DNA from 2 places in the Streptomyces sp. NPDC056580 genome. Region 2 is predicted to be linked to the other one. Evidence: riboswitches for the same ligand, from Rfam matches in the RefSeq annotation. Region 2 holds a riboswitch; the other holds the start of a gene.

The links. Region 2 has a riboswitch for S-adenosylmethionine ahead of thrC (threonine synthase). Riboswitches for the same ligand answer to the same signal wherever they lie in the genome.
Region 1: another riboswitch for S-adenosylmethionine. It lies ahead of ACFQ9Z_RS14700 (hypothetical protein); the one in region 2 lies ahead of thrC (threonine synthase).

The regions. Positions count from the first base shown of each region.
Region 1 covers NZ_JBHTVE010000006.1:199,766-204,696, reverse strand. The annotation lists gene ACFQ9Z_RS14710 (hypothetical protein) at 504-842, opposite strand; gene ACFQ9Z_RS14705 (DUF3293 domain-containing protein) at 992-1,468, opposite strand; SAM riboswitch class IV at 1,778-1,887, shown strand; gene ACFQ9Z_RS14700 (hypothetical protein) at 1,944-3,008, shown strand; gene ACFQ9Z_RS14695 (hypothetical protein) at 3,370-3,609, shown strand; gene ACFQ9Z_RS14690 (TIGR03086 family metal-binding protein) at 4,012-4,629, shown strand.
Region 2 covers NZ_JBHTVE010000014.1:131,124-136,054, forward strand. The annotation lists gene ACFQ9Z_RS29045 (ubiquitin-like small modifier protein 1) at 244-519, opposite strand; gene thrC (threonine synthase) at 516-1,799, opposite strand; SAM riboswitch class I at 1,817-1,957, opposite strand; gene ACFQ9Z_RS29055 (glucosyl-3-phosphoglycerate synthase) at 2,115-3,059, shown strand; gene ACFQ9Z_RS29060 (trehalose-6-phosphate synthase) at 3,179-4,597, shown strand; gene otsB (trehalose-phosphatase) at 4,620-4,931, opposite strand, start outside.

The DNA.
Region 1 (4,931 bases), on a different contig from region 2:
TTCGAGTGATGCGGCGCAGTGCGGGCATCGCGAGGGCGGGACCACAGCAGCACTCCTCAAGTCTGTGTGATGGCTCCTCGGCCGATGCCGTGGAGGCGTGTGCTTGCCACTAACGTCGCCAAGCGGTCGAATTTCGTACCGCTACGGTCCGCGAGCCGCGGGCGACCAGCCAGGTTGTCGGTCGGAGGCAGACGCGAGGCCCGGTCTGGCAATAACTGGGGCCGACGAGTCGTTCAGGAGGCCCGTCGGGCGCCGCCCTAAGCGAAGGGGACGACGCCCGTGGCGTGTTTTCTCCGTACTCAGCGCGGCCGCTCTCGCGTCGGAGAAGGTGATCAAGGACGTGACACGCCAGATCTCGCCGAACAGCGGATAGAGGACGCCCTCCAGCGCGGCCTCCGCCGGGCCATCGAACAATTGATCCGACATGCGTCACAACGGGCCCCCGCGGCAAGAGCTGAGGGAGACGGGCGGCGACCTCTGCTCCCCGCCCGGGGGGATGGTCCCTACTTGTGCTCCAGATCCAGGGGGTTGTCGTCGGCGTCGATGTACTGCTCCGTATCGGTGTAGCCCATGTTGAGGCTGTTGCGGCGCCGCCTGCCGATGGAGAGCACGCGTAGTTCCAGGCGCTTCGTCCAGCCCGCCACGTCGGCCGGGGAGACTGGCCCGACCTCGCACTGGGTCAGCCAGAGCACGGGGTCGAAGCGGTCCGAGGTCCCGGTGAGGGCGGCGGCGAGGTTGAAGGCGATGTGTCGGCGGGCGTCGAAGTCCTGGTCGTCGGATTCAGCGATGGCCGCGGAGATGGTTTCGTAGTCGGCGCGGCTCATCTGTCGGTTCGTGGCCATGGGGTTCCTTCTGGCTCGAGGTGGTTGCTTCTCGGGGGTACGCCACGGGTCGCCGGACTCGGATGTCGAGTCGGACGGCCCGCACGCAGGGGGTGCGTATGCATCACGCAGCGATGGACGTGCGCTGTCCTCCGATGGCCGGCCGCTGCTCAGACGGGCGGACTGACCGGCGCTGTCTCTGGCCCGGCGGGCGGCGGTGCTGTAGGAGCTGCGGGAGCCCCTCCAGGCGCCCTTCGCTTGCTCCCCGCACCCGCGGGGATGGCCCCAATAGCGTCACGCACGAGGACGGCGCCTATGTCCGTTGCGCCGCCGTCGCAGGACAGCAGAGACCGGGCGCCGGGGGTCCAGGCGAAGACCGCGTCCTGGCCGGAGCACCGCCCCGGTTCACGCGCCGTCGAGTCGTTCAGGCCGGCGATCGCGACGCTCTGCTGGATGTGGGTGCCGTGCGCATCGCCTCCCGCAGCGGGCGCCAGCCCTCGCCGGTCGAGCTCGTCGAGGAGCCGGGCCTGGGTGCGGGCGTTGTCTTCGGCGAGGGTGGGACGGCCGTGGAGGTCGCACGACGTGACGACGTGGAGGGCGGCGGTGCCGACAGGTCCCAGGAGTTCAGGGAAAGGATCCTGGGCCATGCCCTGCGGACACGGTTCGACCCGTACCGTCCGGTCCGGGAATCGGATATCGACGACCGTCCGCCGGAAGAGTTCCCAGTTCTGGGGTGTGGTCGCAGCGTCAGTGACCTGCATGAGGGCCTCCTGTGAACGAAGGACCCCCTTACCCACCGGCAGGGAGATCGGTGCTCGGTCCCACACGGCTGTGGGAGCCAGTCTTCGGCGCGATCGGCGTCGTGACCGAGCGGAATGTTGCCACACCACCGCTCAAGGGGTAAAGCGTTGTGGATCACATTGTGCAAGATCCAGACGGGTGTTAGCTTCGCGCCCGGTCACGAGTTCCAGCGTCAAGCCCCGGCTTGCTGGACGACATCCCGTTTGCCGCGGATGCCCCGGAGGACGACCAGCCCAGCGCGCGGTGCGTTGGGAAACCGCAGATCACCGGGGTGCGGGTGTGCACTACCGGGGTCCATCGACTCCGGAGGGTTGACCGCCCGTGCCCGTTTCCGACGCGATCCCCGCAGTGCCGACGGGGCGACAGGCCCAGAAGCCTGAGCCGACGCCCGGACCCGCCATGTCCGCAGTCGCAGAGCCGGACCGCGCGGGACTGGTGACCACCGGCCTCGACGCTGCCCGGGCGCTGTTCTGCACGGCTGAGGCGAGCGGCTCCGGTCGGCCTGGAACTGACGAGATCTTCGACGAGTGGCTCGACAGCGGATTCGACATCGCCTTCTACCGCGGCGAGGACCGACCCCTTCAGGTACGTGCTGTCAGTCAGGGGGAGCATGTTCCCGGATCGCTGATCAGCAGCCGTATCGGAAAGGCCCGGTTGGAGTCGGTCTGCCTCAATCCTCACCGGCACGCACCCGTCGGGCCCCGGAACCCGGACCCGGTGTCTGCGGAAGGCGAGGAGGCCGACGGAACAGAGGCCCGAACGGGGGCCGGCATGCCCGGCATTCACCGGGGAGACGCGGACAAGCGGCGGTACGCGAAGGTGGAGTACCAGGAGGACACCGGCTGCGTTCTGACGGTCGTGGACGACTTCGCCGAAGGAACGGGGACGGAGTCGGCCCATCACCTGGGCGGCGACATCACCGCGGGCATCGAAAGAGACTGGTTCGAAACGCTCACCACCCTCACCGAACTCGCCCAGGCGAGGCTGGAAAAGGAGGGGTGGGCCCCGGACGGTCCGTGGCAGATCCAGTGGTGGTGCAGCTCCTGCGACGTCACGGACCCGCCGTACGAAACCCTTGAAGTGTTCGAAGAGTACGGCTTCGATCCAGACGAGATCACGCAGCACTATGTGTCCATCTACAGCCAGGGCAGCAACGGCTTCTACACCGTTGAGTTCAGTGCGGAGCACCGGGGAGAGGACCACGTCATGTACCTCCAGCTGGAACTGGACGCTGGCAGCCAGAAGCTGGGCAGCGGCAGTCTCGACGAACTGCGGAGCCACCTGGAACAGGCGACGGAACGGGTGCGGGAGGCCGGCTACACCCCGCTCGACGGCGACTGGAGCGTCCACTGGACACGCTGCCACGTGCCTCTGACCATGCTGTAACCCCGAGGCCCCGAAACCAGCAGCGTGGCTGAGGCCGTCAGGGCTGCAGCTAGACACACGCGCACCCGATCGGTCGGCGCGCCCGCCGTCGTGGCTGGCTTTCGTCGGCTGAGGCACAGACGACCTCCGGGACGAGGCGCCGCCCTCACGAGTGGAGGGCGGCCGCAGCCTTGACTCGGTCATTGAAACTCCCGGCCAAAGTCGCTACGCCGACCTAGGTGTGCTGTCCGGCGGGTCGCCCCACCGACCCCGCATCCGACAGCTATGTCACCCGAACGGCCCAACGTGACGTGCCACCCACATGGATGAACATCAAGCTGATTAGTGCCCCAATCAAGGCAATCCGTGAAAGGGGAACCGAATGCGCATTCGACGTATCCTCGCCGCTGGCATCGCCACGGCAGCCCTCGCCGGACTCGGCCTCACAGGTGCCGCCACCGCCACCGCCGCCAACCTCACCCCAAGCCAGGGCGCCATCAATGCCCTCACCCCGGGTGAGTGCACCGACGGCGGCGGAACGGTCGATTGGACCCCCAACCCGGCCAACCCCGGCACCGGGACCTGCAGGGGCGGCACGGGCAACGGGCAGGCAGTCGACTAAACGCCACTAGGCGCTAGGAACGCTCCGCAGCCACGCGCTGCGGGGCGTTCCCGCGTCAGCGTAGCCGTGGAGAGTCGCAGGGACCGTGCCGACCCGTCGGGCACGCTAAGTGGCCAACAGTCGTCCAGTCGTCCTTGTCTTAGCCCTCCCGCTCGGGGCCGTCTCTGGGCCGTGCGGGGGTGCTCAACGACGATCAACGCTGACAACCACCGACAGCTAAGTCGCAGGTCGCAGCATTGATCGATTGCACGGCCGCAGGTCAGAGACCCGGCTCTTCGCTTACGGCCCCGTTTCCAGGTGGCGATGCCTGGTAGGCGCTGGGGTGGCGGGTGGACCGAGAGCTCCACCTTGACGTCCGATACCCGCCGGACCCGGCTGCCCGAAGCGAGCATGCTGGGTCACATGGTCAACGTGTTTGAGGGGCTCATCGATCGGTTCCTCGGGTCCAGCGCCGAGTTCGAACAGAAGCTGCGAGCAGTGCGATCCGAGCAGTGGACCTGGCCAACTCCCTGCGCCGAGTGGAACGTGCGGGAGTTGGTCAACCACATGACTCGCGGAAACCTCAACTACGTGAGTCTGCTGCATGGCGGTGGCGCCGCCGCTTTCCTGCGGCTGCGGGACGCCGACGCGCTGGGCACGGATCCGGTTGGCGCGTACGCCCTGTCCGTACGCGAGTGTGCCCATGCGTTCGGGGAGACCGGTGCTCTTCAGCGGGTTCTGGACTATCCCTTGGGCCCGGTGTCCGGCCAGCAGGCACTTGCCCTGAGAGTCACGGACAGCGCTGTCCACACCTGGGACCTCGCACGGGCTGTCAACCTGGACGACGCCCTCGATGGCAGCCTCGTGGCGTGGATCGAAGAAAATCTTGACGCGATCTACGCAGGGTTGCCGGAAACGCCCACCGCTGCAGAAACAACTCATCGGTTCTTTGCCGCTCCCGACGGCGTGCTCGCTAACAACTCCTCCCCCCAAATGCGACTGCTGCACCGAATGGGGAGGACGCCGGCACGAGGTCACTAATCCCGTGTGGTTACGAGCCTCCTCAGGGGCGGCCGACGGTACTCGCCATGTGATCAAGATCCCTGGTAAACCTTCCCGGCCACGCGCAGAAGTGGCTCGATGCGAACTCCGTGGGCCCGACGACCGCGCTCCGCAATGAGGCGACCATCCGTAACCACATCGCTCAGTTATTAAGGGTTGGATTCGCACGCTCCAGGACGCCGAATCCGGAGCAGCCGACACACCAGCAACCTTCACAGCGGCACGCACCACGCCTGCCGTAGCCGCGACGGGTTCGGAAGCACTGGTCGAGTAATCGCGTA
Region 2 (4,931 bases):
AATTCAGGGCAAGTCGGGCCCCATAAAATACGCAAAAGCCGCAGAGAGAGCCCGCACTTTGGCTGCTTCTTGTCGGGTGCACCGCGGCGAATCCAAGGTTCCCGGCCCACGATCCGGGGGCAGGTTCCCCAACTCTACCGTGCTCAATCACACTGAATGGCCCCCTCCGTTTCTCTCACGGTGGAGGCCATTCAATGAACGATCGGCAACTGGGGTTACCGAAGGTAATGATCGGGCATTCGGTCAGCCGCCGGCGACGGCCGGAATGATCGAGACGCCGGCGCCGTCCGGCGTGGCGGTCTGCAGGCCCTGCTCGAAACGGACATCGTCGTCGTTGACGTACACGTTGACGAAGCGGCGCAGCTTGCCCTGGTCGTCCAGCACCCGGGCGGCGATCCCGGTGTGGTTCTCCTCCAGGCTCTCGATGACCTCGGCGAGGGTCGCGCCCTCGGCCGCGACCTCGGCCTGCCCGCCGGTGTAGGTGCGCAGGATGGTGGGGATGCGAACGGTCACGCTCATGCGAGGCCAGCCTCTCGGAAGGAGTCCAGGTTCGGGCGGATGGTGGCGGTGAGGCCGGTGCCGGCCACCGCGTCCAGGGTCTTGAGGCCGTCGCCGGTGTTGAGGACGACGGTGGTCTTCGCCGGGTCCAGGAGCCCGTCCTTGAGCAGCTTGCGGGTGACGCCGACGGTCACGCCGCCCGCCGTCTCCGCGAAGATGCCCTCGGTGCGGGCCAGCAGCTTGATGGCGTCCACGACCTCCTCGTCCGTCACGTCCTCCACCGCTCCGCCGGTGCGGCGCGCGATGTCCAGGACGTACGGCCCGTCGGCCGGGTTGCCGATGGCCAGGGACTTGGCGATGGTGTTCGGCTTCTGCGGCCGCACGACGTCGTGGCCCGCCTTGTACGCGGTCGACACCGGCGAGCAGCCCTCGGCCTGGGCGCCGAAGATCTTGTACGGACGGTCCTCGACCAGGCCCAGCTCGATCAGCTCCCGCAGACCCTTGTCGATCTTGGTGAGCTGGGAGCCGGAGGCGATCGGGACCACGATCTGGTCCGGCAGCCGCCAGCCGAGCTGCTCGCAGATCTCGTACGCCAGCGTCTTGGAGCCCTCGGCGTAGTACGGCCGCAGGTTGACGTTGACGAAGCCCCAGCCCTCGCCGGCCGGGTCGCCGATCAGCTCGGAGCAGAAGCGGTTCACGTCGTCGTAGTTGCCCTCGATGCCGACGAGTTCGCCGCCGTAGACCGCGGCCATGACGACCTTGCCCTGCTCCAGGTCGTGCGGGATGAACACGCAGGAGCGGAAGCCGGCCCGGGCGGCGGCGGCGCCGACGGCGCCGGCCAGGTTGCCGGTGGAGGAGCAGGACAGGGTGGTGAAGCCGAAGGCGCGCGCGGCCTCCAGGGCCTGGGCGACGACACGGTCCTTGAAGGAGTGCGTCGGGTTGCCGGAGTCGTCCTTCACGTACAGGCCGCCGCTGACGCCCAGCTCGCGGGCCAGGTTGTCGGCCTTGACGAGCTTGGTCCAGCCCGGGTTGATGTTGGGCTTGTCGGCCACGTCGGCGGGGACGGGCAGCAGGGGCGCGTAGCGCCAGATGTTCGCGGGGCCCGCTTCGATGCGCCGGCGCAGCTCTTCGGCGTCGTAGCCGGAGAAGTCGTATGCGATCTCCAGCGGGCCGAAACACTCCTCGCACGCGAAGACAGGTCCGAGGGGTACCCGGTGGCCGCACTCGCGACAGCTCAGGGCAGCGGCGGGGCCGAGGTCGACGGCGGGATTGCTGGTGCTTGCAACTGTCTGCACAGCCATGGAGGCGAGGCCCTTTCTCCTCATCTTCCTCACGACGCATCTCGCCGTGAGACGGATTTGGCACCTTCCCTGGCCGGGAGCCTCGCGATGACGAGTGCGGCTCAGGGGGGTTGCCGGGGCTTCATCGGGCCGTGTCCCTCTGCCCCTCTGGATGAGCGGTATTCGGTTGTGAACGCCGGGCGACCCCCGACATGCGATGGTCATCGGCGTTGTTCAAGACTGTAACCGACGGCCGGGACAGTTGAGATAGTCGTCCGAACCGCGAGATGCATCACTCCCGTCAGGTGTGATCACGAAAGTGAGGAGCCGCAGACCGTGCTGGAAGAAGTCGAGCGCTGGCTGGCCACCCGCTCCTGGTCCGTGGCCGACCGTCCGCTGCACGGAGTCCTGGCCGCCAAGCAGCGCACCGGACTGTCCGTCTCCGTCGTCCTGCCCGCGCTCAACGAGGAGGAGACGGTCGGCGAGATAGTCGCCGCCGTCCGCCGGGACCTCATGCGCCGGGCCCCGCTGGTCGACGAACTGGTCGTCGTCGACTCCGGCTCCACCGACCGCACCGCCCAGGTCGCCTCCGCGGCCGGCGCCCGGGTGGTGCACCGCGACGCCCTCCTGCCGCGCATACCGGCCGTCCCCGGCAAGGGCGAGGTGCTGTGGCGCTCGCTGCTGGCGACGAGCGGGGACATCGTCTGCTTCGTCGACGCCGACCTGCGGGAGTTCTCCTCGGACTTCGTGCTCGGCATCGTCGGCCCGCTGCTCACCGACCCGGACGTCGACCTGGTCAAGGCGATGTACGACCGCCCGCTCGGGGGCGCCGCCGGGCAGGGCGGCCGGGTCACCGAGCTGATGGCCCGCCCGCTGCTGAACATGCACTGGCCGCAGCTCGCCGGTTTCGTGCAGCCGCTGGGCGGGGAGTACGCGGCCCGCCGCTCGCTGCTGGAGCAGCTTCCGTTCCCGGTGGGCTACGGGGTGGAGCTCGGCATGCTGGTGGACGCGCTGCACCTGGTGGGCCTGGACGCGCTGGCCCAGGTGGACGTGGGCGTGCGCAGGCACCGGCACCAGGACGGGCAGGCGCTCGGCCGGATGGCCGCGGCGATCTACCGCACCGCCCAGCTCCGGCTGGCCCGCGGCCACCTGGTGCGACCCTCGCTCACCCAGTTCGAGCGGGGCGAGGACGGGTTCGAGCCGCGCACCTACCCGGTGGACACCGAGGAGCGGCCGCCGATGGCGGAGATCGCGGAGTACGCGCACCGCAGGGTGGCCTGAGCGGCCGCGCGGGCGGTGCGCCGGGCGGCGCGGCGGACGCGGAAGAACGGCTGTATACAGCCCCCTTCCCGGGCGGAGCGTACGTTTGAGCGTTTCCGGGCCGGGCTAGGTTGAGAGTCATGTCTTCCACGCACGCTGCTGAGGTGCTGGTCGCGTCCAACCGCGGCCCGGTTTCGTACGAGGTGCTCGAGGACGGCTCGCTGCGCGCCAGACGGGGCGGGGGCGGGCTGGTCTCGGGGCTGTCGGCCATCGGGCCGGACACCAACGCGGTGTGGGTCTGCGCCGCGCTCGGCGACGGCGACCGGGAGGCGGTACGGCGGGCGGGCGGCGGCCTGCTGCCCGCCGAGGACACCGCCGGGCAGCGGGTGCGGATGCTGGACATCGACGCGGCCGTGCACCACGACGCCTACAACGGCATCGCCAACTCGGTCCTCTGGTTCGTCCACCACATGCTCTACCAGACCCCGCTGGAGCCGGTCCTCGACGCGGAGTTCCGCCGCCAGTGGGCCTCCTACCAGGCGTACAACCGGGCGTTCGCCGAGGCGCTGGCGCAGGAGGCGGCCGAGGGCGCCGCGGTGCTCATCCAGGACTACCACCTGGCCCTCGCCCCGCGCATGCTCCGCCAGCTCCGCCCCGATCTGCGCATCGGCCACTTCTCGCACACCCCCTGGGCCCCGCCGGACTACTTCCGGCTGCTGCCCGACGACATCGCCGCCGAGCTGCTGACCGGCATCCTCGGCGCGGACCGGGCGGCGTTCCTGACGCAGCGCTGGGCGGACGCGTTCACGGACTGCTGCCACGCGGTGCTCGGACCCGGCATCCCGTCCGGGACCAGGATCGGGGTGCACGGGCTCGGAGCGGACGCCGACTTCCTGCGCGAGCGGGCGCACCGGCCGGACGTGGACGAGCGGATGGCGGCCCTGCGCGCGGAGGTCGGCGAGGGGCGCCGGACCATCGTCCGGGTGGACCGCACCGAGCTGTCCAAGAACATCGTGCGCGGGCTGCTGGCGTACCGGCAGCTGCTGGAGGCCCGTCCCGAGTGGCGCGAGCGGGTGGTGCACATCGCGTTCGCCTATCCCTCGCGGCAGGACCTCGAGATCTACCGCGACTACACCGCCGAGGTGCGGCGGGTCGCGGAGGAGATCAACTCCCGCTACGGGACGCCCGGCTGGACGCCGGTGGTGCTGCACGTCAGGGACGACTTCGCCCGTTCCCTGGCCGCGTACCGGCTCGCGGACGTGGCGCTGGTCAACCCGATCCGGGACGGCATGAACCTGGTCGCCAAGGAGGTGCCGGTCGTCTCCGACGAGGGGTGCGCGCTGGTGCTCTCGCGGGAGGCCGGGGCGTACGAGGAGCTGGGCGAGGACGCGATCGTGGTGAACCCGTACGACGTCGTGGGGACGGCGGAGGCGCTGCACGCCGCGCTGGGCCTGTCCCCGGGCGAGCGGGCCGAGCGGTCGAAGAAGCTGGCGGCCGCGGCGACCGCGCTGCCGCCGCAGCGCTGGTTCCTTGACCAGCTCGACGCGCTGACCGGCTGAGGAGTCCGGCGGCGCGGCCGCGTCAGCCGAGCCTCGCCGCCAGTGCGCCCAGGAGCGCGACCACGCCCTGCGGGCCGTCGACCACCAGGTCGGCCCGTTCGGCCAGTTCCGTGACCTCGCTGCTGCCGCTGCAGACCAGCAGGCCGGGGACGCCCTCGGAACGCAGCTCGCTCACGGCCGCGAAGGCGGGGAGGTCGCCGAGGTCGTCGCCCGCGTAGAGGACGGACCCGGCGGCGGTGCGGCGGACGTGGTCGAGGAGGGCGACGCCCTTGTCCATGCCGGGCGGGCGCAGCTCGAGGACCAGCCGGCCGGGTTCGACGATCAGGCCGTGCCG